Regions from separate parts of the Phaeacidiphilus oryzae TH49 genome, predicted to be linked through region 1. Evidence: riboswitches for the same ligand, from Rfam matches in the RefSeq annotation. Region 1 holds a riboswitch; the other holds the start of a gene.
The links. A riboswitch is a leader RNA that binds a small molecule or an ion and turns the genes downstream of it on or off. The one in region 1 is predicted to bind glycine.
Positions count from the first base shown of each region.

Region 2: it holds a riboswitch for glycine, as region 1 does, so the genes downstream of both, gcvT (glycine cleavage system aminomethyltransferase GcvT) here and gcvP (aminomethyl-transferring glycine dehydrogenase) in region 1, are expected to answer to the same signal.

Region 1 is NZ_JQMQ01000004.1:7,734-22,046, reverse strand. Features, by position in the region: gene BS73_RS00235 (CPBP family intramembrane glutamic endopeptidase) at 1-322, opposite strand, end outside; gene BS73_RS00230 (glutamate--cysteine ligase family protein) at 330-1,886, opposite strand; gene BS73_RS00225 (hypothetical protein) at 2,643-3,104, shown strand; gene BS73_RS00220 (DUF5999 family protein) at 3,338-3,529, shown strand; partial or broken gene gcvP (aminomethyl-transferring glycine dehydrogenase) at 3,632-6,504, opposite strand; glycine riboswitch at 6,545-6,665, opposite strand; glycine riboswitch at 6,666-6,761, opposite strand; gene BS73_RS35680 (PRC and DUF2382 domain-containing protein) at 6,970-8,385, shown strand; gene BS73_RS00205 (DNA polymerase IV) at 8,449-10,035, opposite strand; gene BS73_RS00200 (MerR family transcriptional regulator) at 10,145-10,786, opposite strand; gene BS73_RS00195 (bifunctional nuclease family protein) at 11,014-11,487, opposite strand; gene ftsR (transcriptional regulator FtsR) at 11,608-12,378, opposite strand; gene BS73_RS40595 (FHA domain-containing protein) at 12,532-13,056, opposite strand; gene BS73_RS00180 (mannose-1-phosphate guanyltransferase) at 13,760-14,313, opposite strand, start outside.
Region 2 is NZ_JQMQ01000005.1:2,474,444-2,488,756, forward strand. Features, by position in the region: gene BS73_RS14845 (ABC transporter permease) at 1-380, opposite strand, end outside; gene BS73_RS14850 (ABC transporter substrate-binding protein) at 511-2,241, opposite strand; gene BS73_RS14855 (ABC transporter permease) at 2,366-3,361, opposite strand; gene BS73_RS14860 (enhanced serine sensitivity protein SseB C-terminal domain-containing protein) at 4,079-4,864, opposite strand; gene BS73_RS14865 (enhanced serine sensitivity protein SseB) at 4,940-5,800, opposite strand; glycine riboswitch at 5,861-5,977, shown strand; glycine riboswitch at 5,983-6,074, shown strand; gene gcvT (glycine cleavage system aminomethyltransferase GcvT) at 6,137-7,261, shown strand; gene gcvH (glycine cleavage system protein GcvH) at 7,397-7,774, shown strand; gene glyA (serine hydroxymethyltransferase) at 7,831-9,102, shown strand; gene BS73_RS14885 (L-serine ammonia-lyase) at 9,318-10,688, shown strand; gene BS73_RS14890 (DUF7927 domain-containing protein) at 10,875-13,175, shown strand; gene BS73_RS14895 (COG4705 family protein) at 13,335-14,141, shown strand; gene BS73_RS14900 (ATP-binding protein) at 14,154-14,313, opposite strand, start outside.

The DNA of each region.
Region 1 (14,313 bases):
TCAGGTCGAAGCCGATCACCCGCAGCGAGGTCCCCTCGCGCAGCAGCAGATGCGCGACCAGCGCCACCGGCACCAGCGCGGTGGCGATGTCGAACACCTGCCAGGCGAGATCCAGCCACGGCCGCCCCGGCGCCATCGACCCGACCAGCGTCGCGGTCTGCGCGGACAGGCTCTTCTTGGCGGTCAGCGAGCCGATGAAGCTGATGATCGCGCTGACCCCGCTCGCGCCCAGCGAGAGCGCCAGCACCAGCAGCGTCTCCTGGCCGAGCAGCCTGCGGCTCAGGGATTCCCTGTCGTCGGACACGGTCGGGGAGGTGGTCACCGCGCGATCATCGCATGGGTCCCCGGTCCGCCCCCGACACGGGCCAGGTGTGGACCGGAGCGCCGGTGCGCATCCGGGCCATGTAACGGCGGGTCATCTCGGCCAGCGCGGCGTCCCGTTCGAGCCCGTCGCCGCGCAGGCGGTGGTAGACCGCGCTCTGCCAGGACGCCCCGTTGGCGCCCCGCCGGCAGCGCTCCTCGACGATGCCCAGGTAGTGGTCCCGGTCGGCGGGCTCCACCTGCCAGGCGTCCAGGCCGCGCCGGGCCAGCGGCAGCAGCTCCTCGGCGATCAGCCGGGCGGCCGGCACCCGGCGCAGTCCGCTCCGGCCGGTGCTCCGGCCGGGCTTGCCGCGCATCCCCGGGATCCTGTTCGGCGCCGGCCACCACAGCTCGGCGTCGAGCCCGTAGCGGGCGGCGGTGTGGAAGTTCTCCGCGGCCAGCTCGAACGGCAGCCGGGTCCAGACCGGCCGGGACTGCTCGGCGAGGCTGCGCACCGCCCCGTAGTAGAAGGCGGCGTTGGCGAGGATGTCCGCGACCGTGGGCCCGGCCGGCAGCACCCGGTTCTCCACCCGCAGATGCGGAACCCCGCCGGCCACGTCGTAGACCGGCCGGTTCCAGCGGTAGATGGTGCCGTTGTGCAGCCGCAGCTCCCGCAGCGCGGGGATGCCGCCGACGTCGAGCACCCGGTCCGGGTCCTCCTCGTCGCAGATCGGCAGGAGCGAGGGGAAGTAGGCCAGGTTCTCCTCGTACAGATCGAGGACGGAGTCGATCCAGCGCTCGCCGAACCAGGTGATCGGGCGGACGCCCTGGGCCTTCAGCTCGGTCGGCCGGGTGTCGCAGGCCTGCTCGAAGAGGATCGGCCGGGTCTCCCGCCACAGCTCCTTGCCGAAGAGGAAGGGCGAGTTGGCGCCGAGCGCCAGCTGCGGGCCGGCCAGCGCCTGGGCCGCGTTCCACACCGCGGGGAAGAGCTCCGGGGTGACCTGGAGGTGCAGCTGGAGCGAGGTGCAGGCGGCCTCCGCGACGATCGACGCCCGGTCCAGCCGGAGCCGCTCGACGCCCTGGATGTCCAGGGCGATGTCCTCCCCGCGGGCGGCCAGGATCTGCTCGCTCAGCATGGTGTAGCGGTTGTCCGCGGAGATGTTGTGCAGCCCGGCGTGCGCCTGGGTGAGGGTGGGGAGGGTGCCGACCATCATGATCCCGGCGCCGGCCTCCCGGGCCTTGCGGTCGGCGTACCGGAGGGCGGTGTCCACCTCCTCCCGCAGCTCCTCGAAGACCCGGCCGCCGAGCCGGTGCGGGGCGATGTTCACCTCGATGTTGAACCGGGCCAGCTCGGTCTGGAAGTCGCTGCTCGCGATGGCGCGCAGCACCTCCTCGTTGCGCATCGCGGGCTGCCCGTCCTCCCCCACCAGGTTGAGCTCCAGCTCCAGGCCGAGCACCGCCCGGGGACGGTCGAACCGCTGCTCGTCCAGCAGTCTGCGCAGCGCGTCCACGCACTGGCGCAGCTTCTGCCGGTAGATCTGACGGTCTGACAGGTCGGAACCGCCGGCTGCGACCTTCTCCCCCATGGGTGCCTACTCTCTGGGACTCTCGTCGGGTTCCTCGTACGGGTGCCCCGGGGCCGCGCCGGTATCGCGCCCGGCATGGCCCGGGTCTCGTCCAGGCCTACCCGGTCGGCGCGGTTCGACCGCGCCTGGATCCTTCCCATGCAGCGAGATCGGTATGTTTCCACGAGCTTGTCCGGGTTGCCCCTTGCCGAAAGCCACGGACCGTAGTAGAAGTGTCACACCGTGCGAACGTTCGGCTAGAATTCGCGCACAGGCATGCAGGCCTGGCCGGAGCAAGGCACGCCCCGCGGCACGGGTCTTCGCAGCCGCGCGGACGCGCCCCGGCGGAGCCCGCCACCGACCGGCGGCCCCTCCTGCGCCCCGACCCTCGGCGATGCCGAACGAACCAGCAGTACCTCCACCACCCCACGCCCGGCGCCGCCGGGCGCCCGCACCATCGACGCGTCGCCCGACGCACCGTCACCCCTCCGGCGCTGCAACACAGTTGAAGCCCTCGTAGAACGAGCCGAGCCCCCGTCACGGCGGGCGCTCGCGGCCGGTCGTGCGACGGCGCGCCGGCGGCCCGAACGCCGCCCCTGCACCGTCCGTCTCTGCCCTGTGAGGCGAACCGCCATGTCGCTCCAGCTCCCTCAGCCCCCCGCCGCAGCTCTGCGCGCCGTGCGCGCCGCTCTGGACACCCCGAGCGCCGTGCGCGGGTCGCATACGCCGTCGCTGCGCGACGCTCCCGGGCCGCTCCAGCTCGTCCATCCCCTGCCCGTGCACAGGCTGGATCCGGCCCCTTCCGGGCTCTCCCCCGCGCCCTCGCTGCCCTCGGCGGCCGGGGACCGCAGCGGCTGGCGCTTCCTGGTGCGCTGCGGGGGCGAGGTGCTCGCGGCGGCCGAGACCATCGAGACCCCGGACGGACCGGCCTTCTCCCACTTCGCCGAGGGCCCCTATCCGGTGTCCACGCTGCGTGCCCTGCATCAGGCCCAACTCCACTGCGCGGACAGCGCCGTGGTCTACCAGCCGCGGCTGCTCTGCGTGCCGGGGCACTACATGACCGCGCTGTGGCTGCATCCGCTGCTCGGCCCGGCCCCGGCCGCGGACGTACTGGTTCCGCTCGCGCCCTCGCCCTGCGGGGTGACGGCCCACCACCCGTACGCGGCGACCGAGTTGCTGCCCGTGCTGACGCGTCCGGTGCAGGGCGTCCGGAGCGCCGGGATCCTCGCCGGTCAGTGAGACCACGCTCGGGCTAGTCATTCCGGGTGGGTGCGGCACCGGCCACACCTGCCCGAACGGGTGATCTATCCCGAGCCGGAGTGATCCATGTCACCAAATGGCTGCGGCAGGGTTGCGGCGTGCCCACACTGGGAACCGACGCGCACGGCCCCGTCGTGAGTCCCGGTAATGCGGCGGGTCCGCACCGGTGGGGCCGCCGCGGGGGACATGGAAACTTCCGAAGGGTACGAGCAATGTGCCAGCACCGACCTGAGTGCCCGTCAGCGGACTCGCCGGACCGCGAGGCCGCGGCCGTCTTGGCCACCCACCCGGAGCAGGGCTGGAGCCTGCTCTGCAACGGCGTCCTCCTCTTCGAGGACACCGGAGAACTCCTCCCCGACGGCAAGGTCATCAGCCCCCGCCGGGTCTACGCGCCCGCCGCCTAGCGCCTCACAGCGAGCGTCGGCACCTGCCGAAAACCCGCGCCCCGCCTGCGTGTCCACACGCAAGCGGGGCGCTTGTCGGTCCGGCCCCCGGCCGGACCGGGGTCACTCGGCGTAGGCCTCCACCGGCGGGCAGGAGCAGACCAGGTTCCGGTCCCCGTAGGCCCCGTCGATCCGGCGCACCGGCGGCCAGTACTTGTCCGCCGGGTTCACCCCCGCAGGGAAGACCGCGGTCTCCCGGGAGTACGGGTGCTCCCACTCCCCCGCCGCGATCATCGCGGCCGTGTGCGGGGCGTTCCGCAGCGGGTTGTCCTCGGCCGGCCACTCGCCGGAGCCGACCCGGTCGGCCTCCCCGCGGATGGCGATCATCGCCTCGCAGAAGCGGTCCAGCTCGGCCAGGTCCTCGCTCTCGGTGGGCTCGATCATCAGCGTCCCGGCCACCGGGAAGGACATCGTGGGGGCGTGGAAGCCGTAGTCGATCAGGCGCTTGGCGATGTCGTCGACGCTCACCCCCAGCTCCTTGGTCAGCGGCCGCACGTCGACGATGCACTCGTGCCCGACCAGCCCGCCCGGGCCGGTGTACAGCACCGGGAAGTACGGGGCCAGCCGCTTCGCCACGTAGTTGGCGTTGAGCACGGCCACCTGGGTGGCCGCCTTGAGCCCCTCCGCCCCCATCATCCGCACATAGGCCCAGCTGATCGGCAGGATCGAGGCCGAGCCGTAGGGCGCCGCCGAGATCGGCCCCACACCGGTCTCCGGCCCCGCGCCGGACTGCAGCGGGTGGTTGGGGAGGTACGGCGCCAGGTGCTCGCGCACCGCCACCGGGCCGACGCCGGGTCCGCCGCCGCCGTGCGGGATGCAGAAGGTCTTGTGGAGGTTGAGGTGGGAGACGTCGCCGCCGAACTCGCCCGGCTTGGCGAGGCCCACCAGCGCGTTGAGGTTGGCGCCGTCCACGTAGACCTGGCCGCCGGCCTCGTGGACCGCCGCGCAGACCTCGGTGATGGTCTCCTCGAACACTCCGTGGGTGGACGGGTAGGTCACCATCAGCACCGACAGCCGCTCGCGGTGCTCCTCGACCTTGGCCCGCAGGTCGGCCACGTCGATGTCGCCGTTCTCGCCGGTCTTGACCACCACCACGCGCATCCCGGCCATCGCGGCGCTGGCCGCGTTGGTGCCGTGGGCGGAGGACGGGATCAGGCAGACGTCCCGCTGCTCGTCCCCGTTGGCCCGGTGGTAGGCGCGGACCGCGAGGAGGCCGGCCAGCTCGCCCTGGGAGCCGGCGTTCGGCTGCAGGCTGACCTTGGCGTAGCCGGTCACCTCGGCCAGCCAGTCCTCCAGCTGGTGGATCAGGGTCAGGTAGCCCTCGGTCTGCCCGGCCGGCGCGAAGGGGTGCAGCCCGGCGAACTCCGGCCAGGTCACCGCCTCCATCTCGGCGGTGGCGTTGAGCTTCATGGTGCAGGAGCCGAGCGGGATCATCCCGCGGTCCAGTGCGTAGTCCCGATCGGAGAGCCGGCGCAGGTAGCGCAGCATCGCGGTCTCCGAGCGGTGGCTGTGGAAGACCGGGTGGGTCAGGTACTCGTCAGAGCGCAGCAGGGCGGCCGGCAGCGAGTCCGCGGCCGCCTCCGCGCCCCCTCCGCGCCGGTCACGCCGAAGGCGCCCCAGACCTTGGCCAGGTCCTCGGCCGTGGTGGTCTCGTCGCAGGCGATTCCGACCAGGTCCGCGCCGGCCTCGCGCAGGTTGACCCCGGCCTTCCGGGCCGCGGCGACGACCTCGGCGGCCTTTCCGGGCACCCGGGCCAGCACGGTGTCGAAGAACGCGTCGTGCACCAGCTCGACCCCGCCGGCCCGCAGGCCCTCGGCCAGCCGTACGGCCTGCCGGTGCGTCCGGCGCGCGATCGCGGCCAGTCCCTCGGGACCGTGGTAGACGGCGTACATCGAGGCCATCACGGCCAGCAGCACCTGCGCGGTACAGATGTTGCTGGTCGCCTTCTCCCGGCGGATGTGCTGCTCCCGGGTCTGCAGCGCCAGCCGGTACGCCGGGGCCCCGTCCGCGTCCTTGGAGACGCCGACCAGACGGCCGGGGAGGCTGCGGGCGTAGTCCTGGCGGACGGACATGTAGCCGGCGTGCGGGCCGCCGAAGCCCATCGGCACGCCGAACCGCTGGGTGGTGCCGACCGCGATGTCCGCGCCCAGCTCACCCGGCGACTTCAGCAGCGTCAGCGCCAGCAGGTCGGCGGCGACCGCCACCACCGCGCCGGCCGCGTGCGCCTCCTCGATCACCGGCGTCAGGTCCCGCACGGCCCCGGAGGCGCCCGGGTACTGCACCAGCACCCCGACCACCCCGCGCTCGGCGATCCCCTCCGGCAGGCCCTCGCTGAGGTCCGCCGTGACCACCTCGACGCCCTGCGACACGGCGCGGGTCTCGATCACCGCGCGGGTCTGCGGGAAGGCGTCCTGGTCGACCACGAAGACCGCGTCCGCCGCGGCCTTCCGGTTCACCCGGCGGGCCAGGGCCATCGCCTCGGCCGCCGCGGTGCCCTCGTCGAGGAGGGAGGCCCCGGCGGTGGGCAGGCCGGTCAGGTCGGACACCACGGTCTGGAAGTTCAGCAGCGCCTCCAGCCGGCCCTGCGAGATCTCCGGCTGGTACGGGGTGTACGCCGTGTACCAGGCGGGGTTCTCCATCACGTTGCGGAGGACCACGGGCGGGGTGAAGGTGTCGTAGTAGCCGAGGCCGATCATCGAACGGAGCACCTGGTTCCGTCCGGCCAGCGAGCGCAGTTCGGCCAGCGTCTCCGCCTCGCCGGCGGCGGCGGGGAGCCCCAGCCGCTCCAGGCTGCGGATCGCGGCCGGGACCGCGGCGGTGGTCAGCTCGTCCAGAGAGCCGAAGCCCACCGAGGCGAGCATCTTGGACCGCTCGCCCTCGTCTGGCCCGATGTGCCGCTGCTCGAACAGGGTGGTGCGATCGGTGTGATCAGTCATGGTGGCTGAGGCCTCCTGGTCAGCGTGACCCGCGGGGACGGCCTCCCCCTCTGTCATCTGCACCTGAGAGCTTCACCGTCCGCCGGTTCGACCGGCGTCGGCTTGCACCGTCGGCGAGGACTCCGGTGGTCCACCGAAGGAGCCCTGCTTTCCAGAGTGACCTCGCCCGGACGGTACGTCTGCCTGAGAGATTCCGGGGAGGAGTTGCTCCTTCGGCGCCGAGCGCTCGCGCGTTCGGACTCTCCCGTCCGGGCTCGACGGTCACCCTCACCCTACCAGTGCGGATCACCTCGGACGTGGCTCCTGAAGCAGTCCGGGATTGGGCCAACTGGTCCAGCGACACGCCCCATTGGGGCCCGAATGTTCGACAACACACCAAATCATGACGTTTCGTATGTTTTCGTACGACGTCAACCGAGTCATGTGATCCCGGTGCCAGCCGGGTCGCCACCCGTGGAGGGCCCCGTGCAGACCGACATCGACCCAAGGGACCTCATCGGCCACAAGGCCGTGGACCGCAACGGCGACAAGATCGGCACCGTGGACGAGGTGTACCTCGACGACGCCACGGGCGAGCCGGAATGGGCCGCCGTCCGGACCGGGATCTTCGGCCGGGACGCCTTCGTTCCGCTGGCCACCAGCGAGTTCGTCAGCGAGGAGCTGCGCGTGCCCTACGACAAGTCCCAGGTCAAGGATTCCCCCGACTTCGGAGCCGGCCAGCATCTGTCGCCGGCTCAGGAACTCCAGCTGTACCGCTACTACGGTCTGGACGTGCCCAGCGAGTCCGGCTCCCGGGCGAACGGCCAGGCCGCCCCCTCGGACGCCTCCGACGCCTCCGACACGGCGGCCACTCCGGCCGCCGCCGCCGCGGTGGGCGGCAGCGCCGCGCACACCGCCCCGGCCGCCGCCGGCGACGCGACCGCCCGGACCCAGGCCGCCGCGGTCCCGGACACCGCGAGCTCGGGGACCGCGAGCTCGGGGACCGCGGGCTCGGACACCGCAGCTACGGACACCGCGCGGTCCGCCGAGCGCACCGACGGCCTGACGGGCGAGCACACCTCGGCAAGCGCTCCCGAGCAGGGCCTGGCGGCGGGTGCGGCCGGCGGAGCGGCGGGCGCCGCCGCCGGATACGCCGCGGCCTCCTCGAAGCCGGCCGAGCACTCCTCCCCCGCCGGCGGCCGGACCTCCGCGTTCTTCACCGGCTCCGCCGGCACCACCACCCCGGAGCCGTCGACGACCGCCCAGACCCCCACCCCGGTCAAGGAGGAGGAGACCCGCGCGGTCCCGCACCTCACCGACCGCGACTCCACCGCCGCCGCGGGCACCGCCAAGCCGGCGGGGGCGGCCGGGACGGGCGCCCCGGAACAGATCGAGGTGGTCTGCCGCGAGGAGCGGCTGGACATCACCACCGAATGGCACGAGCTCGGCCGCGCCCGGCTGCGCAAGTACGTCACCACCGAGAACGTGGAGCGCCGGGTTCCGGTCGTCCGCGAGCGGGTCCGGATCGAGCGGGTCCGGCTGAGCGACGACGAGCGGGCGCAGATCTCCGACCAGGAGATCGAGGAGGCCACTCAGGAGGTCCCGGTCCACGAGGAGCGGGTGGTGGTACGCAAGCACGTGGTCCCGGTCGAGCGGATCCGGCTGATCACCGAGCGGGTCACCGAGGAGGAGGTGGTCCGCGACCAGCTCCGCCGCGAGCAGGTCGAGGTCCACGACGCCGGCCAGGGCAGCCAGGCCGGGCAGTCCGGCCAGTCCGAACGGTCCGGGCAGGGCCAGGCCGCACAGGGCGGGCGCAACGGCGCGGCGCCCTCGGCCGGCACCTCCACCACCCCGTACTCCCCCGGCGCCCGCTACCCCGGCCGTCCGGCCTACGGTCACTGACCCACCCCGCTCCCCACCTCGGCGCCGCACCGGACCACCGGTCGCGGCGCCGAGGCCTGCTGGCTACGCCGAGCCGTCCGACGGGTCCCCGTCCGAGACCAGGCTCAGCGGCGGCGCGGCGGCCAGCGCCGGATCGTCCTCCCGGAAGGTGCGCACCCGCCCGGGCTCGGACTCCGGGGTCTCGAAGCGGACGGTGACCCGCCCGACGCCGCTGCCCTGCACCCAGCCGGGACCGAACTCCTCGTGCCGCACATCCTCGCCGGGCAGCCAGCGGCGGCGCGTCCCAGGCTCGGAACCCGGCTCCCGGCCGGGATGGAAGGCCCGCGGCTGCCCGAACCCCCCGTAGGCCGGGTCCTCGGCCTCGTTCACGGTCTCGGTCACGGCCTCGCCCGCCGGCTTCACGCCCTCGCCCGCCGGCTTCACGGCCCCGGCCGCCGGTTCCGGCGTCGACTCCGATTCCGGACTCGCAGCGGGTTCCCCGGCCCCACCGGCCGGCGCGGCCCCCTCCCCGGGGTCGCCGAGCTGCGCCTCGCCCGCCTCCCGGGCGGCCTGGGCGAACAGGTCCTCCTGGGTGAAGTCCGCGAGCCCGGAGACGCCGACCCCGAGCAGCCGCACCCCGCCGGCCAGCTCCCCCGACCCGAGCTGGTCCAGCATCCGCAGCGCCGTGCCGGTCACCACCCCCGGGTCGTCGGTCGGCCCGCGCAGGGTCTCGGAGCGGGTGAGGGTGGAGAAGTCGTAGCGGCGGACCTTGAGCACCACCGTCCGCCCGGACCGGCCGGCCGCCCGCAGCCGCCCCACGCAGCGCTCGGCCAGCCGCTCCACCTCGGCCACGATCCGGTCGCGGTCCCGCAGGTCCACCTCGAAGGTGTCCTCCACGGAGATGGACTTGGCGTCCCGCTCCGCCACCACGGGGCGGTCGTCGATCCCCTGGGCGAGGGCGTGCACCCCGGCGCCGTGCGCCTTCCCCAGCAGCCGGATCAGCTCCACCTCCTCGGCCGCGGCTATCTCGCCGACCGTGTTCAGCCCCGCCCGCCGCAGGGTCTCGGCCGTGGCCGGGCCCACCCCCGGCAGCACCCGCACCGACAGCGGGTCCAGCAGCTCCCGCTCGGTGCCCGGCTCGATCAGCACCAGCCCGTCCGGCTTGGCCCGCTCGGAGGCGATCTTCGCCAGGAACTTGGCACCCGCCAGACCGACGGAGCCGGTCAGTCCGGTGGCCGCGGTGATGTCCGCCCGCAGGTCCTCGCCCAGCGCCTGCACCAGCTCCCGCGCCGCCTCGGGGCCGGCCGAGGCGATCAGCTCCCCGTACGGGCCCGCGGCGAGGTCCACGAAGGCCTCGTCCAGGCTGAGCGGCTCCACCAGCGGGGACATCGCCCGGAGCAGCCCCATCACGGTCTCGCTGACCTCGCGGTAGAGCGCGAATCTGGGTACCAGATAGGCCGCGTTCGGCGCCAGCCGGCGGGCGTGCGCCATCGCCATGGCCGAGTGCACCCCGAACACCCGCGCCTCGTAGGAGGCCGTGGAGACCACCCCGCGCGCCCCCAGCCCGCCGACGATCACCGGCTTTCCGCGCAGGCTCGGCTTGGACGCCTGCTCCACCGAGGCGAAGAAGGCGTCCATGTCGAGGTGGAGGATGGACGGAACCGGGCGCATACAGCGATGATCCCGCACACCACTGACAATTCGCCGCGCCCCCGCCGCCGCGCCCTGCTCCCACCGCCCCGCGCGGGCCCCGGGCTCAGCTCATGGCGCGGGCCGGGCCTCAGACCGCCCGGTTGCGCCGCCGGCGTGCCGCCAGCTCGTCCTCGGGGTCGTTCCCTGGCAGCGTCTCGCCGGTGTCCGCGCGCTCGGCGTGCAGCCGGGTGAGGGAGCCCTCCAGCTCGCGCCAGACGGCCCCGACGGCGATCCCGAAGACGCCCTGCCCGCCCTGCAGGAGGTCCACCACCTCGTGCGGGGAGGTGCACTGATAGACCGTGGCACCGTCGCTCATCAGCGTCACCTGCGCCAGATCCGCCCCGCCGGTCTCGGCCAGATGGGCCGCGGCGATCCGGATGTTCTGCAGGGAGACCCCGGCGTCCAGCAGCCGCTTGACGATCTTCAGCACCAGGATGTCCCGGAAGCTGTAGAGGCGCTGGGTCCCGGAGCCGTGGGCCGGCCGGACGCTCGGTTCGACCAGCCCGGTCCGCGCCCAGTAGTCGAGCTGGCGGTAGGTGATCCCGGCCGCCGCGCAGGCCGTCGGGCCGCGGTAGCCGATCATCTCCGATCCCGTGGGATCCTCCGATCGCATCGGCCGGGCCTCCGGCTGCCAGGCCCCCACGTCGTTGAGACGGGGAGCGGGCGGGGCGTGCACCTCGTGGAGGGGGTGCGCGCCGTGTGCGGCCATGCCGTCGCCGGTACTGCTCACGCGACCCTCCATCCGGCCCACCCGTCGTCTTCCGGGACCGCTCGCCGGCCGCCGTCCCTGATGGGGTGGCTCACCGGGGACGTCCACCATCGACGGTAGGCAGTCGCCAGGGGCGCGTCAACGATCGCCACGCTCGGCACGCCGAGTGACCTCAACCTCAAGAGCGGTTTGGGCAAGGAGGCCTGCGGGTACGCGAGTTCGTTCGCCCCGCGCCCCGCGGCCGCCGCTCACTGGCTGCTGGTGCCGAAGTCCTCCGGAGAGATCTGGTCCAGGAACTCCCGGAACTTCTCGACCTCGTCCTCCTGTTCGTCCGGGATCGCGATCCCGGCCTCGTCCAGTACGCCCTCCGCACCGTAGATCGGAGTGCCGGTCCGCAGCGCAAGCGCTATGGCGTCGGACGGCCGGGCGCTGACCTCCACCCCGCTGGCGAACACCAGCTCCGCGTAGAAGACGCCTTCGCGCAGGTCGGTGATGCGCACCGCGGTGAGCTGCTGGCCGACGGCCTCCAAGACGTTCTTGAAGAGGTCATGGGTCAACGGCCGAACGGGCGTCATCCCCTGCTGGGCGAAGGCGATCGCGGTGGCTTCGCCCGGCCCGATCCAGATCGGCAGATACCGGTCGCCGCCGACCTCGCGCAGGAGGACGATCGGCTGGTTGGAGGGCATCTCCACCCTGACGCCCACGACGTCGAGCTCATTCACAAGAGCCACCCTAGGGCGCCACTCGCGGATATTAAAGTCCGGTCGTGGCCATCGGGGCATATGGTGCAGACGACTCCGCCCGCACCGCCCCCGATCCGGGGGCGACGGGGCGGGCGCGGCTCAGACCGGCCGCTCGCGCAGGCCCGACTGGACCAGGGCGGCGTGCAGCCGCACCGAGAGGGTCGCCAACTCACGGGCGGTGGCGGCGGCATGCGCCCTGGTCTGCGGGTTGCGATGCCGCCTCAGCGGCGCCACCACCTGCTCCACCAGGCCGATCTCCCGATCGGCGGCCGCCTTCACGGCGCGCAGATGCCGCGCCTCCAGGCCGAACCGGCCCAGTTCGGCGACCAGCTTGGACACATGCACCATGTCCGCGTCGTAGCCGCCGTCGGGGCCGGGCAGCACCAGCCCGTACGACTCCCACTCCTGGAGCTGGGGCTCGCCGATGCCCGCCTCGGCCAGCAGTTCCTCGCGGTTGAGCCGGCCGGCGGCCGGCCCTCCCAGACCGCCCTCGCCGCCGGCGCCGGCCTGGCCGAGCGCCTCGGCCAGCGCGGTGGCCTCCCGCTCGGCCTCGGCCACCGGGCCCGTCCCGGTCGAGGCGGAGGCCGGCAGCGCGGGCGGGGCCTCGCCCCGGTCGATGGCGTCCAGGTGCTCGCGGATCACCCGCAGCGGCAGATAGTGGTCGCGCTGCATCCGCAGCACATACGCCAGCCGCTCGACGTCCGCCTCGCTGAACTTCCGGTAGCCCGAGGGGGTGCGCTGGGGCTCCACCAGCCCCTCCGCCTCAAGGAAGCGGATCTTCGAGATGGTGACCTCGGGGAAGGCGTCTCGGAGCACCCCGAGCACCGCTCCGATACTGAGCAGCTGCGGCCGCCCTCCGGTCCGGTCCATCGCCCCTCGGCCCCGGGGGACCAGGCCCGACGTCCGCTGCGGTTCCGGGCGCGGCCCGGCCTCAGTACCCGCCACTGCTCACGTGCTCCTCACGACGCTCCGCCCCGGGCCGCGCCCCGCCCCGCAACCGGGACGGGACCGCCCTGGGCAGCGTCAGTACGCTCGGGGGCCGGCGTAGAACACCAGCCGGTACTTTCCGATCTGCACCTCGTCCCCGTTCTGCAACGCGACCTGGTCGATCCGCTCGCGGTTCACATAGGTGCCGTTGAGCGAGCCGACGTCGGCGACCGTGAAGCCCTCCGGGGTCCGGCGGAACTCCACGTGCACGCGCGAGACGGTGACGTCGTCCAGGAAGATGTCGCTCTCCGGGTGCCGGCCGGCCGTGGTCAGGTCCGAGTCCAGCAGGAACCGGCTGCCCGAGTTCGGCCCGCGCCGCACGATCAGCAGCGCGGAACCCGGCGGCAGCGCCTCCACCGCGGCCATCGCCTCCGGCGAGAGGGGCGGGGCGCCCTGGCCCTGCACCTCGGCCTCATAGGCCTCGAGGCCGGAGATCGAGATGGTCGAAGTGGTCTCGGAGGGGCGCTCGGCGGCGGCCCGGCCGTGCAGGGGTGCACCGCAGTTCGAGCAGAACCGGCTCGCCTCGGGGTTCTGGTTTCCACACCGGGTGCACACCGTCACGGATGCTGCCTCCTGCCGCGGTTCGCCCGCGTGTCCCTGAGACGCGTACGGGGAGTTCGGAGAGGGCACAAACCCTCCACCGGTGGTTGAGGCTACCCCCTCGGCACCTATCCGTCCCGCACCCACGCCGCCGGTCTGGTCGCGGAAGAGCGGGCGCTCCCCGGCCGGCGCGTACTCCCCGCCGTCGGCGGAGCCGCGCATCCCCGGCACACTCGCGTCGTCGGCTCGGCGGTGCCGCGCGGTCGGCGCCTCCACCGCGCCCCGGCGCTGGCCTCTGCCGAACAGCTTCGAGAAAAAACTCACGGGCGATTCCCCTTGCGTGCCACGAACCCGCCCGTGGGGCAGGATGAAGCGTCTTTATGGACGGTGCGGCACCCGGACGGTGCCGACCTGGTGTCGCGGTGGGCCCTGCGGTCTCGCATGGCCTCCCCTGATCCCCCTGTTCACGTGGACAGCAGCATATCCATCCGCGCTGGTGCGGAGGGGCCGCACAGGTCCTTTGCGACGACCGGTCACCCCCAGAGGTCATCCTGCCATCCGCCACCGACAACCCGTGCACCGGGCGCGCTCCCTGCGGGGCTCTCCGCACACGGAAACGGGTACGGTGCACTGCCGCACCGTACCCGTCCGGTTCACGCTCTGGCCACTGCCGTGACACGGACTGCCATCACCCGTCCGCACACGGCCCGACCGCGGTGCTCCGCTAGCGGCCCGCCGCCTCGACCACGGCGGTCCACTCGTCCAGCAGGGCGCGCGTCGACTCGTCGTCGGGGCCCTCCGCCCACACATGGGTGACGGCCTCGCCCGGGTCCGGCAGCACCAGGGTCCACCGGCCGTCCGGCTCGACCACCCGCACCCCGTCCGTGGTGTCCACGTGCCGGTCGCCGGCCGCCTCCACCACCGAGCGCATCACCTTCCCCTTGACTGCCCACGGAGTGGCCATGTCCCGCCGCTCCACGTGCGCCCGCGGGATCCGCGCGTCGATCTGGCTGAGCGTCAGCTGGGTCCTGGCCACCAGGCCCACCAGCCGCACGAAGGCCGCCGTGCCGTCGAAGACCTCGCTGCACTCCGGCACCACGAAGCCGCCCTTGCCGTCGCCGCCGAAGATCGCGTCCTCGGCCGCGATGGTGCGGGTCAGGTCGTCCGGCGAGGTGGTCGTCCACTGCACCTGCGTGCCGTGGTACGCCGCCACCTGCTCGGCGATCCGGGTGGTGGTCACCGGCAGCGCCACATGCCCGCTCCGCCGCTCGGCCGCGA
Region 2 (14,313 bases), on a different contig from region 1:
ATCACGGCCGCGCCGAGGGCCAGCGAACCGGTCACCGGAACGGCGTTGATCAGGGTCGGCCAGACGGGCTGCTCGTTCGCGAACGAGTAGCCCAGGCACGGGGCCGCGCAGTGGGTGACGTCCGGGCCGTTGTTGTAGTCCCGGCCGGCGAAGATCCCCTTGAGGTACAGCCAGTACTGGTCGGGCACGGAGTGGTTGAAGCCGAGTTTGACGCGCAGGCCTTCGATCGCCTGGGGACTCGCGTTCTTCCCGACGTAGAGCATGACGGGATCGGTGCCGCTGATCTTGGGCACCATGAAGAAGATGGCGAAGGTGACGATCGAGATCACCAACAGCATCACGACGACGTTGGCGAGCCGCCGGAGGATGTAGACGAGCACTGCGCGCGGTCGGTCCGCGGCCGGCCGCGCTCCCGGACGACGGGGTTTCCGTCGCCCGGGCGGCGCGGCCGACCGCGACCGGCCTTCACCTGCCCTTCGGACTAACTGTGCTTACGGGGAGGGCGGTTGATCACTTCTGGACGCCGAGGGCCTGGAAGTCGACCATTCCCAGCTCCTGGATGATGGTGACGTTGGTCAGGCGCGGGTTGCGGTAGTTGAGCGCCTGGTCCCACACCGTCGGCACGTACAGCGCGTCATCCATGATCTTGTGGTTGACCTGCTGGTAGAACCCGGCCGCCGCCTGCGGCGAGGTGGCCGCGAGGCCCTCGTCGAAGAGGTGGTTGATGGTCGGGTCGTTGGTCATCGTGTAGTTGTTGTTGCCCGCCGGCAGGATGAACCGGCCGTCGACCAGCGGCTGCAGGAAGCCGGAGCCGGACGGGTAGTCCGCGCCCCAACCGAAGACGATCAGGCCGTAGCCCTTCTTCTTCACGGTCGCCGGGGCACCGATGACGCTGGAGGCCTGGGCCCCGTCGTACTCGTCGATGTTGGCGGTGATCCCGACGGCCTTCAGGGCGGCCTGCTCGGCCTCGGCCGACTTGATCTCCTTGTCCTTGTTGTTGCGGACGGCGATCGTCGTCGAGAAGCCGTTCGGCTTCCCGCAGGCCTGGAGCTCCTGCTTGGCCTTGGCGACCTGCTGCTTGCCGGCCGTCAGGTTGTACGGGTCGTAGTTGTCGTGACCCGGGATGTTCGGCGGCAGCATGTTGCCGGCCAGCGCGCCCGCGGTCGGGCCGCCGCGCGCGGTCTGCAGCGCGGTCGGGTCGGTCGCGTACTCGATCGCCTTGCGGCAGTGGATGTTGTTGAACGGCGCGACCTGCGGCTGGATCGAGATGTACCGGGTGAAGCCGTCCACCGCGTCGTCGGTGTTGGACTTCAGGTCCGGGTGGGTCAGGACCTGGGCCTGGGCCTTCTGCTGCACGCCCACCTGGCCGGCGTCGATGTCGATCTGATTGTTGATCAGACGCGAGTCGAGGTCGTCCTGGTTGGTGGTGACGGTGAAGGTGATCTTGTCCGGCAGCGCCGAGCGGATCGGGTCCGTCGCCTTCGACCAGTTCGGGTTGCGAACCCAGACGGTCTCCTTGTTGGGCGTGTACGACTGGAACTTGTACGGGCCCGAGGACTCCGGGTGCTTGGTGTAGTTCGCACCGGTGTCCATCTTCGGCTCGACCGGAGCCGCCCCGCCCATCGCCAGGATGTTCAGGAAGTCCGAGTCCGCCTTCTGCAGGTGGAAGACGATGGTGGAGGAGTCGGGCGTCACCACCGACTTCAGCCCCATCTTGTTCGGGTCCTTGTCCTTGTACGGACCCTGGTACTTCTGGCCCTCGTCCAGGATCTGCTGAAGGTAGACCGGACCGCCCGGCAGCACGTCCTGCGCGAAGACGCGCTCGATGCCGTACTTGATGTCCTGCGAGGTGATCGGGTCGCCGTTCTCGAACTTGATGCCCGAGCGCAGCTTGAAGGTGTAGGTCTTGCCGCCGTCGGTGACCGTCGGCAGCGCCGTGGCCAGGTCGGGCTGGAGCTTCAGACCCGCCGCACCCGGCTTGCTCGGGTAGGCGACCAGCGTGCGGGTGTAGAGCCGCTCGAAGTCCCAGACGAACGCGTAGTAGCCGCGCGCCGGGTCCCAGAAGTCGGCGTCCTGGTTGCCCCAGAGGTTGAGCGTTCCGCCCTTCGCGGTGGACGGATTGACGATCTTGGTGGCCGCGGCGTTGAATCCGGCGCCCTTGCCCGAGGCGCTGTTGCCGTTGTTCCCGCCGCACGCGGTCAGAGCGATCGCGCTGCAGGCGGCCACGGCCGTCAGGGCCATTGCCTTGCTGCGATGTTTCACTTCTCTGTCAACCTCCGAGATAGCCCAGGTCCCCGCGGTCGGGCCCTGGCAGACGTGGTGTGGACGCCGGACTACGGCTCCACCCGGGTTTTCCGCCGGCCGGTCAGCTGCCCTTCGGGTCGAGCGCGTCACGCAGCCCGTCGCCGAAGAGGTTGAAGGCGAGCACGGTGATGAAGATCGCCACGCCGGGGATGACCATGTAGGCCGGGTCGATCGTGTAGGTCTGCAGGGCGTCCGACAGCATCTGCCCCCACGACGGAGTCGGCGGCTTGACGCCCACCCCGAGGTAGCTCAGGGCCGCCTCGGTGAGGATGTTGGTCGGGATCATCAGGGTGGTGTAGACGAGGATCGGCGCGACCAGGTTCGGCAGCAGCTCCTTGATCAGGATCCGCCCCGGCCGGGCGCCCAGGCTCTTCGCCGCCTCGACGAACTCCCGCTCACGGAGCGAGAGGGTCTGGCCGCGGACGATGCGCCCGATGTACGGCCAGCCGAAGAAGCCGATCACGACGACCAGCACCCCGATCCGGGGCGCGCTGCCGCTCATCCCGAAGACCTTGTCCGGGAGCACGGAGATCAGCGCGATGGAGAAGAGCAGCTGCGGGAAGGCCAGCAGCACGTCCATCACCCGGCTGATCACCGCGTCGATCCAGCCGCCGAAGTACCCGGCGGCGCTGCCCAGCAGCGTGCCGAGGACGACGGCGAGGGCGGCCGCGAGGAAGGCGACCAGCATGGAGACCTGGGCGCCGTAGACGATGCGGCTGAACACGTCGCGGCCGAAGGTCGGGTCGACGCCGAGGAGGTGCTTGCCGCTGATCCCGCCCAGTGCCCCCTTCGGAGTGCCCAGGTTCGGGTCGATCAGTGATCCGTTGGGCTGATCGACCGGGTATCCGAGGAAATGGGTGATCACCGGCGCCAGTACGGCGACCAGGATCAGCAGGATGACCACGGCGCCGCCGGCGAGGGCGACCTTGTCCCGCTTCAGGCGTTCCCAGGCGATTCGTCCCGGGGATCTGCCCGCGATCTTGACGGCGGCCGGGGCCGGAGCTTCTACCGAAGCCTCCAGGGTGGCGCTTCCGCTGTCATGGAGTGGCGCTGTCATGGTGTTAGACCCCCAAGCCGGCGGTGACCGGCACACGGTGCCCGGCCGCCCTGCGGTCGGCGTGCCCGGTCGGGCAGCCCGCCGGCGCGCGCAGGTCGCTGTTCACGATTGGTGCCAGGTTCATCGGTGGTGCGGCAGTGCTCTCTGCTCAGTGCAGTGGTACTCAGTCGTGCGAATGATGCTGCGGTTACGTGCTGGGTACGTGCAGGTTCTGATACTGGATCTGGACTGCTGGTCGAACGTCAACTCTGCTGGTGATGCTCACCGGTGACGCTCCGCCAACTTCGCCGGAGGCACCGGGCCGCCGACGCGGGTACGGCGAAGAGCCGGGACATTCCGCCCCGGCCACGCCGGCAGCTCTCTATTGCGCGGTAACTCTTCAACGGGACCGGGGAGCCCCGCCAGTCCTCCCGGGCAAAGGTTGCCCAACCGTGACCTGCCCGATTTCAAGCCCGCGAGCAGCGAATACCTGCTTTCAGAGCGGGTTCGGCGGCATCTCCCCAGGTGAGGCGCGGTATGCCACCACGGACATGAGTGACAGTCCTCGCCGAAGCCGGTTACGGCCGGCCCGGAGCCCTTTGTGCGGAGAAGTTCTGCGGTGAATTCAGGTAATCACGTTCCGTGACGAAACGGCTCTCACCGGAGTCTCACCCGGCACCGCCGTCCCATCCGGAGGAAAGAATTCCGGCTGCGGCCGGGGACCGTGGAACAGGACTGTCACCGGCGGTAGAACGGCGCCGGTCCGGCGGCCATCCAGAGGGCCACCGAGTCGTCCTCGTCCGGGGCGGCCAGCACCGCCACCCGGCAGTCCGCGGGGGCGGCCTCGGCCAGCGCGCGCCGGACCATCGCCCGGGCGTCGTCGGCTGAGGCGTGCGGATCGTCCAGTTCGAGGCCGATCGCGAGATACGGCTCCCCCAGAGCGGGGGCCACCCAGGCGCGCCGCAGCGCGCGCAACCCGGGGACCGCCCGGGCACCGCGCTTCAGCGCCTCGTAGAAGGGCTCGGCCGCGACGGCCGGTTCGGAGATCTCCAGCGGCCCGGCCGGCAGCCGGTCCAGGCCGAGCGCCACCCTGCGGAGGTCCGCCCAGGGGACGCCGACGCCGCCGCCGGCGGCGTGCGGATCCAGCCACAGGCCCCACCGGCTCGGATACAGCACGGCGGCCAACTCCCGCCCCCCGCAGGCCTCGTGGGCCCGCTGCCAGCCGGAGGCGGCCAGCTGGGCCGGGGAGCTGACGGTCGGCACATAGCCGTAGCCGGCCACCTCCATGCTCCCGTACTGGGCGTCCGGGGAGCCCGGCTCGCCGTGCCAGAGGAGGGCGTAGAGGGTGCCGTCCGCGACGGCGCGCAGCAGCGTCTCGTACGCCTCCAGGCGGGGGCGTCCGGGAGGGGCGGACCTCAGGGCGTCGACCGCGGCGCCGAGGTCGGCCGCCGCCCGCGGCGGTCCCGGCCGTTCGTCCGACGCCACGTCGGGGAAGCGGTCGCCTGCTGCGAGGCCGCCGGCCACGGTCGTCCCCTTCCTCTGCGGTGCGCTGATCCTGCCAGCAGGGTAGCGCCGGGCGAAACCCGGCCCCGGGACCCGTCAGCCGCGCGCGAAGAAAGGCGCCACCTCGGCCAGCAGCCAGTCGCCGACCGGGTCCTGGGCCACGTCAAGCAGCACGATGTTGACCTCCCAGGGCAGCGGGACCGCGCCCAGGGCGCGCCCGAGGGCGAGGGTGGCCGCCTCCTGGTCCGCCGGCTGCCAGCCGTCCAGCTCCACGCCGACGTACATCTTCTCCGGCTCGCCCTCGGCCGAGGCCAGCGCGCGCCGCGCGGTGAGCACCACCGGGACGCCCGCGAACTCGCTCGCCGCGGCCGCCAGGAACTCCACCGGGTCCTCGTGCGAGGCGGGCTGCCGCAGCGACACCCGGGAGCCGCCGCCCGCGCCCGGGCGCACCGCACCCTCCGGGTTCTCGTGCTCCCCGCCGCCGCAGAGCGTCCGCACGCCCTCGGCCGGAATCGGGATGCCGATCACCCCGCCGGGGTTGACCGCGATCCCCACGCCCACCGGCAGCCCCCGGGCGAACTCCCGCACCGGGGCCACCACGAACGGCATCGACGGATCGGAGCTGCCCGTCCGCAGCTGCGTCTCGGAGCTGAAGACCGGCACGAAGAGCTGGCCGGCCAGCTCCATGCTCGGCAGGTTCAGCTGGTCGCTGGCCGGGTCGCCGCCGTTCGGCAGCGGCACCCACACCCGGCTGCGGCCGAGCACCTCGACCACCCGCGGGGTCGCCCCGGGGTCGCCGCTGGCGAGCGAGAGCACCTGCTCCAGCTCGTTCTCCGGCCAGCCGCCGAGGCTGCCGCCGGAAGTGTGGGAACCCGCGTACGCGCCCGCGGGAGCGGCGTGCTGCTGCCCGGGGATGTGCGCGTGGTCGACGGGCATTCCTTCTGGCGGGTAGGTCATAGCGGGCACCCTAGCCCACGTGCAATCATGAGCGCCGTCTTCAATTTCACATAGGCCGCTCGAACCCGTGCGGGAGAGTCCGGACCTCCGCCAGCCCCGCCCGGGGCCGGCCGCGGCCGGCGCCGAAGGAGCAAGTCCTCCCCGGAATCTCTCAGGCCCACCTACCGCACGGGCGAGGCAGATCTGGAAAGCGGAACCGCCTGCGGTTCCCACCCACGGTGCAAGCCCCCGCCCGCCCGGGCGCGCGGTGAAGCTCTCAGGTCGAGACGACAGACGGGGAGCCCCTGCCTACGCATGCCCGGAAACGGCATGCCCCGAGACGGGAGCACCGCCCCGATGAGCACCACCCGCCGTACCGCGCTCGACGCCCGCCACCGGGCGCTCGGCGCGACGATGACCGACTTCGCCGGCTGGGACATGCCGCTGCGCTACGGCAGCGAGCGCGAGGAGCACAACGCGGTCCGCACCCGCGCCGGCCTCTTCGACCTCTCCCACATGGGCGAGATCGCCGTCGCCGGCCCGCAGGCCGGCGCCCTCCTCGACCACGCCCTGGTCGGCTCGCTCTCCCCGCTGGCCGTGGGCCGCGCCCGGTACACCATGATCTGCCGCGAGGACGGCGGGATCCTGGACGACCTCATCGTCTACCGCACCGGCGACGAGGAGTACCTGGTCGTCGCCAACGCCTCCAACGCGCAGACCGTGCTGGACGCCCTCACCGAGCGCGCGGCCGGCTTCGACGCCGAGGTCCGGGACGACCGGGACGCCTACGCGCTGATCGCCGTGCAGGGCCCGGAGGCCGCCGGCATCCTCAGCGGCCTGACCGGCGCGGACCTGGACGGCCTCAAGTACTACGCCTCCCTCCCGGCCACCGTCGCCGGGATCGAGGCGCTGGTCGCCCGCACCGGCTACACCGGCGAGGACGGCTTCGAGCTCTTCGTCGACCCCGCCTCCGCCGAGGCCCTGTGGGACGCCCTGACCGAGGCCGGCCGCGAGGCCGGCCTGGTCCCCTGCGGTCTGGCCTGCCGGGACACCCTGCGCCTAGAGGCCGGGATGCCGCTCTACGGCCACGAGCTCTCCACCGAGCTGACCCCGTTCGACGCGGGCCTCGGCCGGGTGGTCAAGTTCGAGAAGACCGCCAACGAGGGCAGGTTCGTCGGCCGGGCCGCGCTGGAGGCGGCGGCCGAGCAGGCCGCGGCCGAGCCGCCGCGGGTGCTGGTCGGCCTGGTCTCCCCGGGACGGCGGGTGCCGCGGGCCGGCTACTCCGTGGTCACCGCCGAGGACGGCGCGGTGATCGGCTCGGTCACCTCCGGCGCCCCCTCGCCGACCCTGGGCAAGCCGATCGCCATGGCGTACGTGGACGCCGCGCACGCCGCCGCCGGCACCCAGGTGGCCGTGGACATCCGCGGCAGCCGGGAGCCGGTCGAGGTCGTGGCGCTCCCCTTCTACAAGCGCGCCCGCTGACAGCTCCGCATCCCGCAGACTGAACCGGGTCGTACCCGCCGGGCCCCGCCAGCTGACGGGGCGCCATCTCAGGGAGTGGAACACCCCCGCTCCCCGTTTCGTCGTACCCCTCCCCCATCCTGGAGAATTGCCGTCATGAGCAACCCGCAGCACCTGCAGTACAGCAAGGAACACGAGTGGCTGACCGCCGCCGAGGACGGTGTCTCCACCGTCGGCATCACGGCCTTCGCCGCCGACGCGCTGGGTGATGTGGTCTACGTCCAGCTGCCCGAGGTCGGGCAGGCCGTGACCGCCGGCGAGAGCTGCGGCGAGCTCGAGTCCACCAAGTCGGTCTCCGACCTCTACTCGCCGGTCGACGGCGAGGTCACCGAGGTCAACCAGGCCGTCGTGGACGACCCCGCGCTGGTGAACTCCGCCCCCTTCGAGGACGGCTGGCTGTTCAAGGTCCGTCTGGCGGGCGCCCCCGAGGGCCTGCTCAGCGCGGACGAGTACGCGGCCCACACCGGCAACTGACCCCACAGCCAGCCCCCCGGAGCGCCCGAGCGCACCACGGCAGGAGGCCCATCCGCATGTCCGCTTCTTCTTCCCTGCTCAACCAGTCGCTGCACGAGCTCGACCCCGAGGTCGCCACGGCGGTCGACGCCGAGCTGAACCGCCAGCAGTCCACCCTGGAGATGATCGCCTCCGAGAACTTCGCGCCGGTCGCGGTGCTGGAGGCGCAGGGCTCGGTGCTGACCAACAAGTACGCCGAGGGCTACCCCGGCCGCCGGTACTACGGCGGCTGCGAGCACGTCGACGTGGTCGAGCAGCTGGCGATCGACCGGGTCAAGGAGCTGTTCGGCGCGGAGGCCGCCAACGTCCAGCCGCACTCGGGCGCCTCGGCCAACGCGGCCGCGATGTTCGCGCTGCTCAAGCCGGGCGACACCATCCTGGGCCTGGACCTCGCCCACGGCGGGCACCTGACCCACGGAATGAAGATCAACTTCTCCGGCAAGCTGTACGACGTGGTCGCCTACCACGTGGACGCGGAGACCTCGCGGGTGGACATGGCCGAGGTCGAGCGGCTGGCCAAGGAGCACCGGCCGAAGCTGATCGTGGCCGGCTGGTCGGCGTACCCGCGGCAGCTGGACTTCGCCGAGTTCCGGCGGATCGCGGACGCGGTGGACGCCTACCTGATGGTGGACATGGCCCACTTCGCCGGGCTGGTCGCGGCGGGCCTCCACCCGAACCCGGTGCCCTTCGCGGACATCGTCACCACCACCACCCACAAGACCCTCGGCGGTCCGCGCGGCGGCGTGATCCTCTCCACCGCCGAGATCGCCAAGAAGATCAACTCGGCGGTCTTCCCGGGGCAGCAGGGCGGCCCGCTGGAGCACGTCATCGCGGCGAAGGCGGTCGCCTTCAAGGTCGCGGCGAGCGAGGAGTTCAAGGACCGCCAGCGCCGTACCCTGGAGGGCGCGAAGCTGCTCGCCGAGCGGCTGTCCGCGGCGGACGCCCGGGAGGCCGGGGTGAAGGTCCTCTCCGGCGGCACCGACGTCCACCTGGTCCTGGTGGACCTGGTCGACAGCGAGCTGGACGGCAAGCAGGCGGAGGACCGGCTGCACGAGATCGGCATCACCGTCAACCGCAACGCCGTGCCGAACGACCCGCGTCCGCCGATGGTCACCTCGGGCCTCCGGGTGGGCACGCCCGCGCTGGCCACCCGCGGCTTCGACGCGGAGGACTTCCGCGAGGTCGCCGACGTCATCGCCGAGGCCCTGAAGCCGAGCTGCGACGTGGCGGCGCTGCGGACCCGCGTCGAGGCGCTGGCCGCGAAGCACCCGCTGTACCCGGGGCTGTAGGCCCCGCGCCCCGAGCGCAGCGCCGCAGGCGCGAGCAAGGGGCGCGGGGAACTGCGCGGCCCGCGCGCAACGGCGCCGCACCCGGCAGCGGAGTCCGGGTTGCAGCCCGGTGGCCGCTGCCGGCCGCGACGCCGTACACGGCGGGCCGCGCAGTTCCCCGCGCCCCTCACTACGGCCCTCCGGGCCCTCATCTCAACCCACGGGAGGTGCTGACCATGGCGCTCAGCGTTTTCGATCTCTTCTCCGTCGGCATCGGCCCGTCCAGCTCGCACACCGTCGGCCCGATGCGCGCGGCGCGGATGTTCGCCCGCCGGCTCAAGTCCGAGGGCCTCCTCGCCGGCACCGCCTCGATCCGCGCCGAGCTCTTCGGCTCCCTCGGGGCCACCGGCCACGGCCACGGCACCCCCAAGGCCGTCCTCCTCGGCCTGGAGGGCAACTCCCCCCGCACGGTCGACGTCGAGGCGGCCGACGCCGACGCCGAGCGGATCAGGAGCGAGCGCCGCATCCGCCTCCTCGGCGTCCACGAGATCGACTTCGACCCGGACACCCAGCTGGTACTCCACCGCCGCCGCGCCCTGCCGTACCACCCCAACGGGATGACCGTCTGCGCCTACGACGCGGCCGGGGTGCCCGTGCTGGAGAAGACCTACTACTCCGTCGGCGGCGGCTTCGTGGTCGACGAGGACGCCATCGACGAGGCCGACCGCATCAAGCCGGACGACACCGTCCTCCGCTACCCCTTCCGCACCGGCGAGGAGCTCCTCCGCCTCACCCGGGAGACCGGCCTCTCCGTCTCCTCCCTCATGCTGGAGAACGAGAAGGCCTGGCGCACCGAGGCGGAGATCCGGGCCGGCCTGCTGGAGATCTGGCGGGTGATGCGGGAGTGCGTCCACGCGGGCCTCAGCCGCGAGGGCATCCTCCCCGGCGGGCTGAAGGTGCGCCGCCGCGCCGCCACCGCCGCCCGCCAGCTCCGCGCCGAGGGGACCGGGCCGGCGAACGCGATGGAGTGGGTCACCCTCTACGCGATGGCGGTCAACGAGGAGAACGCCGCCGGCGGGCGGGTGGTCACCGCCCCGACCAACGGCGCGGCCGGCATCATCCCGGCCGTCCTCCACTACTTCCAGGACTTCGTGCCCGGCGCCGACGACGACGGGGCGGTCCGCTTCCTCCTCGCGGCCGGCGCGATCGGCATGCTCTTCAAGGAGAACGCCTCGATCTCCGGCGCCGAGGTCGGCTGCCAGGGGGAGGTCGGCTCGGCCTGCTCCATGGCGGCCGGCGGTCTCGCCGAGGTCCTCGGCGGGACGCCGGAGCAGGTGGAGAACGCGGCCGAGATCGGCATCGAGCACAACCTCGGCCTGACCTGCGACCCGGTCGGCGGCCTGGTCCAGATCCCGTGCATCGAGCGGAACGGGATGGCGGCCGTGAAGGCGGTCACCGCCGCCCGGATGTCACTGCGCGGCGACGGCCGGCACACGGTCTCCCTGGACAAGGCGATCAAGACCATGAAGGAGACCGGCGCCGACATGAAGGTCAAGTACAAGGAGACCTCGCGGGGCGGCCTCGCGGTCAACGTCATCGAGTGCTGAGCCGGTCGCGGCGGCGGCGCATGGGCCCTCCGGGCTAGGCCGAACAGGGGGATTTTTCACTTAACCTTCATGTTGTGCCCGGCCCATGACCTTTCGGTGCCCATCATCCGGGGTGTCACCACCCACCTCGGAGGATGAGGAATGACGAGAATCCCTCGGGCCGGGAGGCCTCGAGAACGAGCTGGCATGCCTGCCCCCCGGCAGCGCCGCCGGCTTTCGATCGTCGCCGCCGTCGTCGGCGGCGCGCTCGCGATGACCGGGGCCGCGATGCCGGCCCTGGCCGCCACCGGGGGCCACCTCGGTCACACCCGCCCGGCGACGGCGCACCAGGTCGCCGGCGACACCGCCGCCCACCGGGCGCTGCGCTGCGGACCCGGCTGCGGCGCCGCCGCGCCGGTGCCGATGCCGGTCCCGGTGCCGGCCTCCGGCTGCACCGCCGGCTGCCCCACCGTGCCACTGCCGCCCCTTCCGGCGCCCACCCTCGCGCCGCCGACGGTCCCGCCGGTCCCCTCCGGATGCGGAGCCTGCAACCCGGGCACTCCGCCGCCCACCTCGCCGCCGCCGCTCCAGCCGCACCTGCATGTGCACAAGAGCGCCGACCGCACCGTCGCCTTCCAGGGCCAGGTGGTCACCTACCGGGTGGCGTTCACCAACACGGGGGCGGTTCCGTTCCCGGCCGGGCAGCTGCCGGTGGTCACCGACCACCTCGCGCAGGTGCTGGACGACGCCGACCTGATCCCCGGTTCGCTCTCCGCCTCCGTCGGCAGCGCCTCGTACCACGCGGCGGGCCAGGAGATCGTCTGGCGCGGGCAGATCCAGCCCGCCGAGCAGATCGACTTCACCTACCGGGTGCGGGTGCACAACCCCGACACCGCCGACCTCAGCCTGGACAACGTGGTCGTCGCGCCGCACTCCAACTGCGCGGCCGGGTCCATGGACGACGAGTGCCGGGTGCACATCCCCGTGCCCACCCCGCGCACGCCGGGGCTGCGCGTCCACAAGCAGGCCGACCGGCCGTACTACCTGCCGGGACAGCGCGTCCACTACACGATCACGCTGACCGACACCGGCGCCGCCCCACTGCGGCACGTGGTCGCCACCGACGACCTCACCGGCACCTTCGACGACGCGCGCTACGACAACGACGCGAGGGCCACCTCGGGGACCGTCTCCTTCCACCGTCCCCGGCTGACCTGGACCGGTGACATCGCGCCGGGCGCGACCGTCACCCTCACCTACAGCGTCACCGCGGACAACCCCGACCGCGGGAACCTGCGGATCGACGACGCGGTGACGGTGCCGCACAGCAACTGCTCGGTGGGCACCGCCCCCGGCTGCTCGGTGCACCTCAACTCGCCCCGCTGGGTGGTCGACAAGCGGGAGGACCGGGACGACGTGGTGCCCAACGACGTCATCCACTACACCATCACCGCCCACAACACCGGCACGTTCGACTTCACCGGCGCCTACCAGGCGTCCCTGGAGGACGACCTCTCGCAGATCGTGGCCGACTCGAACTCGATCTACGACGCGGACGCGACCGCGAGCACCGGCTCGATCAGCACCCACCTGCCGTACGTGGTCTGGCGCGGTGACCTGCCGGCCGGCCACACCGTCACCATCCACCTCTCGATCCGTGCCGAGGGACTCCACGCGGGCCAGCGCGAGCTGACCAACATCGTCCGCGCCCTCTTCCCGCATCACGGCGGCACCGACCTGAGCCACCCGCTTCCGGCACTGGCCGCCTCGACGCGGGCACTGCCGGCCGCCGGCCTCAGGTCCATGCCGCTCGCCGCCGCCCCGAGGGCGGCCGCACCGCGGGCCGCCACCGAGCCCGGTGCCACCGTCGACCCGGCCAACGGGCAGATCACCGCCTGCAAGGTGGACCCGGTCACGGACAGCTGCTATGTGGACGCCGACGAGCCGGCCTTCCGGTTCGTGGTCGCCAAGCACGCCGACCGCACCACCGTGCGTCCGGGCGAGACCATCACCTACACGGTGGCCTTCGGCAACACCGGGGTGGACCGCTTCCCGGCCGGCGAGCTCCCCGTCCTCACCGACGACCTGAGCGGCACCCTGTCGGGCGGTCGGCTGGTGGCCGGCTCGCTGCACGCCACCACCGGTGACGTCCACTTCGACGCCGCCGCCCAGGCGATCGTCTGGACCGGGCAGCTCGCCTCGGGCCAGCACGGCAGCTTCACCTACCGGGTGCGGATCGACTCGCCGTACCACGGGCCCGAGACGCTCAAGGACGTCATCGTCTCGCCCGGGTCCAACTGCCCGGCCGGTTCGATGAGCGGCAGCTGCGTCGTGCGGGTGACGGTCACCGGTCCCGGTGCGCCGGCCACCGCCGGCCTCTCCGGGCTGCTCGCCCACACCGGCGCCGACGAGCACTTCGGCGCTCTGCTGTGGGCCTCCGGCGCGCTGACCGCCGCCGGCGGCCTGGCCCTGGCCGGCCGCCGACTCCGGGCCCGCCGCAAGGCCTGACCAGAGGAGACAGCAGCCGACGCGCAGAACGGCGGGGCCCCCGGTGGTGATCCACCGGGGGCCCCGCCGTACGCGTCGGCCGGAAGGTAGCGGTGGGGTAAGAGTCACACGTGAACTCCGGGCCGTCGGACCAAGGTTGGTGTGGCAGCATCCCGCGCCATGACGATCGGGCAGGTGCGGCAGGAGACGGAGGCGCCGGGGCACCCGCGCCACCGGGGGACGAGGGCGGCGGGCGGCGCGGTGAAGGTGCCCGAGGTGACACCCGCGTTCTGGGTCACCAAGGTGCTGACCACCGGCATGGGCGAGGTCCTCTCGGACTATCTGAACCATGTCCTCAACCCCTTCGTCGCGGTCGGCCTCGGCTTCCTCGCCTTCGTGGCGGCGCTGGCCGTGCAGTTCCGGTCGCGCCGGTACCGGGCCGTGACCTACTGGTTCGCGGTGGTCATGGTCAGCGTCTTCGGCACGATGGCGGCGGACGTCCTCCATGTCGTGCTGGGGGTGCCCTACCAGGTGTCGACGCCGTTCTTCGCGGTCGCGCTCGCGGTGGTGCTGGGGCTGTGGCGGTGGACCGAGGGGACGCTGTCGATCCACAGCGTGGTCTCCGGGCGCCGCGAGGTCTGGTACTGGCTCACGGTGCTGTGCACGTTCGCCCTGGGGACGGCGGCGGGGGACCTCACCGCGTACACCCTGGGGCTGGGGTACCTGGCCTCCGCGGTGCTGTTCGCGGTGGTGATCGTGGTTCCGGCCCTCGGGTACGGGGTCTTCCGGCTGAACGCCGTCTTCGCCTTCTGGTTCGCGTATGTGGTGACGCGGCCGCTGGGCGCCTCGCTGGCGGACTGGATGGCGGTCTCCAAGGCGCGCGGCGGGCTGGCCTTCGGCCTCGGCGCGACGACGGCGGCCTGGACGGTGGCGATCGTCGCCTTCGTCGGCTATCTGGCGATGTCCCGCCGCCGCGAGACCGCGTAGCCGCCGGTACCGCTACGGCAGTTCGCGGCGCGGGCGCGGTTCGCGCACCCGCAGTTCGAACCAGACGCCCTTGCCGCGCTGCAGCAGGTCCGCGCCCCAGCGGTCGGAGAGCTGGTCGACCAGGAATAAACCGCGGCCGGCCTCGTCCACCGGTTCCGGCTTGATCAGGCAG